2 linked regions of the Gimesia benthica genome follow. The protein of the gene in region 2 binds, or shares a complex with, the protein of the main gene of each other region. Links are inferred from orthologs where the notes say so. Each region holds a gene or a part of one and is shown on either strand. Other genes may lie near its edges. The genes, in order: secY and secA.

The links.
Region 1: the proteins of secA (region 2) and secY are in contact, whole or in part, in a crystal structure (PDB 3DIN), measured with the Thermotoga maritima proteins. The link is inferred for Gimesia benthica from one-to-one orthologs. Residues at the interface, in WP_004082002.1 of Thermotoga maritima: Glu261, Ala262, Arg263, Lys300, Ala301, Arg302, Thr303, Ile304, Ile305, Leu323, Tyr324, Asp325, Pro326, Val329, Ser330, Tyr333, Ile336, Lys340, Phe345, Val349, Glu363, Phe364, Tyr374, Ser375, Gly376, Gly377, Glu393, Ile395, Thr482, Ser483; in WP_004081795.1 of Thermotoga maritima: Glu108, Gly109, Glu110, Glu111, Ala236, Glu237, Arg238, Arg239, Ile240, Thr241, Ile242, Gln243, Tyr244, Ala245, Arg246, Arg247, Val248, Thr249, Gly250, Arg251, Arg252, Val253, Tyr254, Gly256, Ala257, Ser258, Thr259, Tyr260, Leu261, Pro262.

The regions. Positions count from the first base shown.
Region 1 is NZ_CP043930.1:4,323,288-4,326,470, reverse strand. Bases 312-3,175 are described here. They hold secY (preprotein translocase subunit SecY), read right to left. Parts: upstream 2,494-3,175; coding sequence 1,129-2,493; downstream 312-1,128. Other genes in these bases: rpsE (30S ribosomal protein S5), read right to left, coding at 3,078-3,175; rplO (50S ribosomal protein L15), read right to left, coding at 2,626-3,078; rpmJ (50S ribosomal protein L36), read right to left, coding at 760-876; rpsM (30S ribosomal protein S13), read right to left, coding at 314-700. Also shown: rpsK (30S ribosomal protein S11), read right to left, coding at 1-165; more of rpsE, read right to left, coding at 3,176-3,183. UniProt on the Escherichia coli protein: The central subunit of the protein translocation channel SecYEG. Consists of two halves formed by TMs 1-5 and 6-10.
Region 2 is NZ_CP043930.1:998,089-1,002,512, forward strand. Bases 236-4,340 are described here. They hold secA (preprotein translocase subunit SecA), read right to left. Parts: upstream 3,973-4,340; coding sequence 436-3,972; downstream 236-435. Other genes in these bases: F1728_RS04050 (3-deoxy-D-manno-octulosonic acid transferase), read right to left, coding at 236-387. Also shown: more of F1728_RS04050, read right to left, coding at 1-235; F1728_RS04060 (sulfite oxidase-like oxidoreductase), read left to right, coding at 4,370-4,424. UniProt on the Escherichia coli protein: Required for protein export, interacts with the SecYEG preprotein conducting channel.

The sequences.
Region 1 (3,183 bases), 3.3 Mb from region 2 along the record:
GCTCTTACGACTTCCCTTGAATCCGGAAGTACCTGCTGTGGCCCAGCAGAGTACATCACCGTTCAGATCGGTAATCGTAACCGTGGTGTTGTTAAACGTTGCTTTAATGTAAGCAATCGCTTTAGTGATGTGACGTTTCACTTTTTTTCGTTTGACTTTAGCCACTCTGCAACTCCTGATGTTTCTGTCTGTTGGATCTCAGAAACTGAAACTCATTTTGATGGAATGTTTTCTCGTTAAGCCGAACATGATGCCGGCATTGTATCGTCTCTCAACTCGCCTCTGATCAGATACCCTGAACCAGGGACCGGTCTTAGTGGCGAGCGTCCTTAACACCCTTCTTACCAGCAACGGTTTTCTTACCACCTTTGCGGGTACGGGCATTGGTCTGTGTATTCTGGCCGCGTACGGGCAGTCCGCGACGATGACGAATTCCGCGGTATGACTGAATGTCCCGCAGACGGGCGATGTCCTGCTGTGTGGTTCGACGCAACTGACCTTCGACGGAATAGTCGGTATCCAGTACGTTCACGATACGACTCAGCTCATCGTCGGTCAGGTCTTTGGCCTTCATCTGGGGATTGATTTCCAGCTTGAAGCAGATATCAAGAGCCGTTACCCGACCGATGCCGTACAGGTAAGTCAGGGAAACATAAACAGGTTTTTCGTTCGGAATATCAACACCGAGAATACGAGGCATTTTATTTCACTCCGCTGGTTGTAAAAACTGAAATTAAATCATGCAAACTGAGTGCGAGACTAACCCTGGCGCTGTTTATGACGAGGGTTGGAAGAGCAGATCACGTAAACACGGCCCTTCCGTCTGATGACTTTACAGCTCTCACAAATCCGCTTAACACTGGCTCGGACTTTCATCGTACTACGATTTCTCTATTAGTTTGGTTCACGTTTGGCGAGTCAGCAGAGAGAACCTCTCCGGCTCAAACACTGTAACTCGTGTAAATTCAGATAGTTGCGCCCATAAAATGAGCAAACTCCGGCTTCGTATCAAACCTGTACAATTTCCGAAGCGGAGCGAATCAGGAAATTATAAACGCATTATGCGTAAATCGACAAGCGAAACACCCCTTTTTTGGTGAATTTCGCTGCGACTCGCCCGTTTATGCCTTACAGATCGCTCTCAAGTAATCCAGAGTAGTTTCGCATAACCAGATGGCTGTCAATCTTGTTGACCAGGTCCAGCACTACAGAAACCACAATCAATAATCCGGTTCCACCGTAAAAACTCGCCACCAGGAAGTCGACACCCAGCCAGGTTGATACCAGCGTTGGAATAATCGCGACCAGTGACAGGAACGCAGCCCCCACATATGTGATACGAACCATGACTGCTTCCAGATAGGCGGCTGTCCGGGCACCAGGACGATATCCCGGAATGAACGAACCGTAATCTTTCAGGTTTTCTGCCATATCCTTGGGATTAAAGGTAATCGCCGTCCAGAAGTAGCAGAAGAAGTAAATCAATATCACATAAGAGATTGTGTATACAAAACCACGACTCATCGGCTGGAAAGCCCCGTCCAGCATGGACAGGAAGGTGGAACTGGTCCACACCGAGCTCATCCAGTGGAAGACAAAGTAAGGGAACATCAGCAGACTGGAAGCGAAGATGATCGGCATCACACCTGCCTGGTTAACACGCAGCGGCAGTGACTGACGCTGACCGCCGGAAACCCGACGACCCCGTACGTGCTTGGCACTCTGAATCGGAATCCGACGCTGTCCCTGGGTAATCGCAATCACCCAGACAACGACGAAGACAAACACGAGAGCGAGAATCAGCAACCGGTCAATCCCGGTGTCGGTTCCCAGTGCGATCCCTTTATCCAGAGCCGGTTCAATCAGACTCCAGCCTGCCTGCGGCATCCGGGCCAGGATTCCTGCCATAATCAGCAGACTGATCCCGTTTCCGATTCCGTAAGCGTCGATCTGCTCACCAATCCACATCAGGAAGATCGTCCCGGTGGTCATGGTGATGGTCGCCACCATCTGGTAATAGAGGCCGCCGTACCCGTCGAGGATCAGACTCTTACCCGAGCCCAGACCACCCGCCAGAGTATGGATCCAGAAGTAACTCTGTGCCAGACAGATCACGACCGTTGCATAACGTGTATATTCATTAATCTTCTTGCGCCCGGCTTCACCCTCTTTCTGCAGACGTTCCAGCGGTGGATAGACTGTCCCCATCAGCTGGAAGATAATCGAAGCAGAGATGTAAGGCATAATGCCCAGACCGAAGATGGTACTCTGACCAATATTCGAGGCCGAGAACAGTGAGATCACCTGCATCACCTGTCCCAGGCCACCCTGTTGGTTTTGCAGATCCTGTAATGTCTCGGAAAGCTGTGCCTGATCGATGAACGGCAGCGCAATCCAGAACCCCATCCGGTAAACTGCCAGCAGAATGAGTGTCAGCAGAATTTTTCGACGAAGCTCGGGAATCTTGAAGAGTACAGTTAATTTACCGAGCATGGATAGCGGTCCTTTGTGTCATAACTCAGCAGAAGAAAAATGGATAATCTTTGTGCTTCAGATCTTAACGAATAGAGAAGAAAAGGGGAATCGTATTCCTGTCTGCTGAAATCAAGTCCTTGAATCAATTACTTATGACAAAATCCGACTGACTGAACCACCGGCTGCCTGAATCTTGGATTCTGCAGATGCGGAGAACAGGTGAGCAGTCACGCTCAGCTTTTTGCTGAGATCGCCGTTACCCAGGATTTTGACCTGATCGAACCGACCTTTAGCCAGTCCTTTCGCAGCCAGAATTTCCGGAGTAATTTCAGCACCGTTGTCGAAGGCCTGCTCGAGAGCAGCTACGTTAACAACAGCAACCTTCTTGGCGAACTGTTTATTATTGAAGCCACGTTTAGCAACACGCATTGCCAGCGGGGTCTGCCCCCCTTCGAAGCTGGTACGACGGGATGCACCCGCACGGCTGCCATAACCTTTGTGACCGCGAGACGATGTTTTACCATGACCCGATCCCGGACCACGACCAACACGCTTGCGTTTTTTATTCTTTTGAATTCCGCGGTGAACGTCATCAATAATCATTAGACTTCTACTCCTCTCAAGCGTGCAATATCGTCACGGGTTCGCAGTTTTGAGAGCCCATCAATTGTGGCTTTCACTACATTGATTGGATTGTTGGATCCACGA
Region 2 (4,424 bases):
AACCGCCGAGGGACGGATCCGCTGCAGGGCTCGTTTTACGGACCAGGAGAAGTCCAGCGGGAAATAGCATACCGTATGGCCGGGAAACTTTTCCCGGGCCACCGCATACCCAGTGTGGGTAGTCGTCGTGATCACGAATTCCAGTTCCGGATGTTGTTCACGCAGAATTGTCAGCAGTGGTGGAAGCTGCAGCACTTCGCCTACACTGACCGCATGGAACCAGAAACAGGGACGATCCCCTTCACGTTCGTGTAGCTTACCGAGAAACTTCTGGCTCCAGCCTGAGCGATATTTCTTCAATACCAGAGCACGGTAGGCCAACACGGGAGAGACTGCGATCAGCAGCAGACCGTAAACCAGGTTCAACAGATACGAAACCAAACGCACGGGAGTCCATTCCCCTTACGAAATTAACAGGCTGGAAACCGGAGCCGATCAGGCCTGGCCGCAACACTTCTTATATTTTTTCCCACTCCCACAGGGGCAGGGATCATTTCGACCGACTTTGGGCTGATCGTTTACAATGGGCTCAATCGAACGCTGTTCCGGTTCGGGAGCATTATCCTGCTCGCCTGTCGGATCATCATATTCAAAATCGTCGGTCACCTCTTCATGTACCGTTGAAGTGACCTGCCACAAGGACCCAACGAAATCAGGACTCTGCTTTTCCAGACGGAAAATCGCAGATGTGACCTGCTGCCCAATGCGTCCCCACATTGCGTCAAAGGCCTTCATCCCTTCGCGTCGATATTCGACCTTGGGATCTTTCTGAGCATACCCCACCAGTCCAATCCCGGACCGCAGATGGTCCATGTAATACAGGTGATCTTTCCAGGATGTATCCAGAACTTCCAGGATCAAAGAACGCTCAGCCTGGCTTAATTCAGGCCGATAACGCTTGTTGTACGCCTGGTACAGACGAGTCCGGACTTCATCTGTGGAGAGTGGCTCCAACTCTTCTGTAGTCACATCCAGTTCCAGCTCTTTTTGTGCCCAGGTAGCGAGTTCCTGAAGAGTGGATTCCTTATGTTCGGCTGGTGTTCCCATGACCTGCAGGTCTTCCGAATAGGCTTCGGAAAGATATTTCTCAATCCGGGTAGAAGCCTCTCCATTGACGAAGACCTTTTCGCTTTCAGCGGAGAGAATCTTCTGGATTTCGCTGACCTGCTTCCCCTTCAGTGCTTCCAGATCCAGATCGGAATGGAAACGGGAATTGGCCCATTTCACCAGTCCCACGCGGCTGTTGGCTTCGTTCCCGGGTTGCTGATTCCCCAGGAAGTTGTACATGCCCACGGTGACCGGGAAGGTCACTTCTTTTTCGTGGTAAAGCTCTTTCACTTTCTCCAGAATCTTCGTTTTCGATTCCGTAACACTCAGATTTTTAAACTCCTGGGGATCGACTTCCAGGCCGAACTGATAATTCAGGTACCCTGACAGGGAACGAATCCCCCAGTCTTCATCCAGAAAGTTTTCCAGCGGAGTAAAATCGATTCGTTCGATTGCCTTCAAGGCATGATCGTAAAGGAACTGATGCAGCCCATCGCGACCGATTTTCTTCAGCTCACGATCATTCAGATTCAGACCATAATGAGCATTCGCCCATTTCGTGAGTGCCTGCCAGTTCCAGTCATCTTCATATTCTTCCGGTAGATTTTCACTGATCTGTTCGGCGATCAGGTCATCAGCCTGTGAGGCAGCTTCGTCTTTGAGGAAGCTGACCAGCTGGTCGTAGGTCATATCCCTGACGTCGGAGGCGTCCACCTCGATATGGGCTTCCTGAGTTGACCAGGCTGCAATCGTATCCCAGCGATAACTGCTGTCGAGCAGCCGATCAGTTTCTTCATCAACCTGCCGCTGGATCATTTCAATAATCAGCTCACGGCAGTTACACCCATCCAGAATCCGCTGACGATAGCCATAGACGTTCTTACGTTGTTCGTCCATCACTTCGTCGTATTCGAGCAGGTGTTTTCGTTGCTCAAAATGCCGTTCTTCTACTTTTTTCTGGGCGCCTTCGATTCGCTTGGAAACCATCCCGCTTTCGATGGCCTCACCCTCTTCCATGCCCAGACGTGCCAGAATGTTTTTCACCCATTCACCGGCAAACACACGCATCAGTTTGTCTTCCAGTGAGAGGAAGAACCGGCTGGAACCCGGGTCCCCCTGACGTCCGGAACGACCGCGGAGCTGGAGATCGATACGTCGGGAATCATGTCGCTCAGAGCCGATCACATGTAATCCGCCCAGTTGCATCACTTCTTCGCCTTCGACATCCATCCCTTCCCGTTTTTCGATTTCCTTGACCTTGGAGTCCCATTCTGCCTTAGGGATCTCAATTCGGGAGTCGTATTTCTGGCTCAGTTCTTCCCAGGCGAGATGCTCGGCACTTCCCCCCAGGATGATGTCAGTACCACGACCGGCCATGTTGGTGGCAATCGTCACGGCACCTTTTCGACCAGCTTGTGCAATGATTTCTGCTTCACGCTCATGATTCTTGGCGTTAAGCACATTGTGGGGGATACCGTATTTACTCAAACGATGGCTGACAATTTCAGACTGCTCAATAGACACAGTACCGACCAGGATTGGTCGCCCTGTCGCATGGACCTCGCGAACTTCATCAGCGATCGCATTCCATTTTTCTTTTTCCGTCTGGTAGATCACATCCGGATGGTTAATTCTCTGCATCGGACGGTTCGTTGGGATCGTGACCACATCCAGCTTATAGATTTTCCAGAACTCTTCTGCTTCGGTCATCGCAGTACCGGTCATCCCGGCCAGCTTGTCATACAGCTTGAAGAAGTTCTGCAGGGTAATTGTGGCCAGAGTCTGTGACTCTTCCTTGATTTTAACCCCTTCTTTGGCTTCGACTGCCTGATGCAGACCATCGCCCCATTGACGACCAGGCATCAGACGCCCGGTGTTATCGTCCACGATGATGACTTCGCCCTGCTGCACTACATAATTCACATCACGTTTGTAGAGATGATGTGCCTTGAGTGAATTGTCGATCAGGTGCGGCCACTCCATATTACCTGCTGTATAGAAGCTTTCTACACCTGCCAGTTCCTCGGCATGTTTCACACCAGCGTCGGTCAGGTGACAGGTATGTTCTTTTTCTTTGACTTCAAAGTCTTCACCGACCTTCAGTTTCAACGCAACGGAATTTGCCCGTGAATACTTGGTAACATCATCCTGGGCGGGACCTGAAATAATCAGAGGCGTACGGGCTTCGTCGATCAGAATGTTATCGATTTCGTCCACGACAGCAAAATTGAGCGGCCCCTGCACTTGCAGCTCTTTGACCGGCTTCATGTTGTCGCGCAGATAATCGAAACCAAATTCGTTATTCGTCCCGTAGGTGATGTCGCAGGCATAGTGCTTCTGCCGCTCCTCGGGTCCCATCCTCGACTGAATCGCACCAACGGTCAGTCCCAGAGCGATATGAATTGGTCCCATCCACTCCATATCACGGAGTGCCAGGTAATCGTTCACGGTGACGATATGCACTTTGCCGGAAAGTGCGTTGAGGAATGCAGGCAGGGAGGAAACCAGCGTCTTACCTTCTCCGGTGACCATTTCCGCAATCGTCCCTTTGTGCAGGAAATAACCACCAATCATCTGCACCGGATAGTGACGCATATTCAAATTCCGACGGGCCGATTCACGCACCGCAGCGAAGGCATAGGTCAGAATATCGTCCAGCGTTTCACCCGCAGCCAGCCTTGCTCTTAATCTGTCGGCGGTTTGTTTCAGTTCCTCATCGGTCAGTTTCATCAGCTCCGGTTCGAAGCTGTCTATTTCTGCCAGCATGGAACCGGGAGTGATTTCATCTTTGCCGTCTTTGTCACGCACGAAGCCCAGTTTGCGGATCTGTCGCTCATTAGAAGAGCCAAACAATCCTGTCAGAAACCGCTCTAACCATGCCGTAACTGTTGTCAGCCACTCACCCAGTTTGTCAAGGAATTCCATTATGTAACCCGAACTCGAATTCTCTAAAATTTAGACGATTGCTGCTTCCGGGCAGTCAGGGCTCACTGTCATACTGGCAGGGAGCCCATTATCACCCCGCCCGACGTAAATAGAGCGAGGTCTCCTACCGTCGACGGTCCAGAAGACATTTAATTTTTGTAAGTTCTTCTCTTTCCGAAGTTTATTTATTTTGAAAAATATGGTCAATGGCGGTCTCGCCTTCTGACCAGCGGTTTACTTCGAATAAAAGAAAGGATTGGTCATACAGAATTGCAACCAATGTGCCAAGTCTGGGGGATTTGTAATATCTACGTCTGGCTAAAATCAACGAATTTCGTATAGTTCACAGAGCAAGACCAAGTGCATAACGACACCTAACCCCCTGTGGAGACTGCACATGCAGAACAGTCCCGATGAAGAAAAATACCAGGCTGGTCCGCCACCGCTGCCCC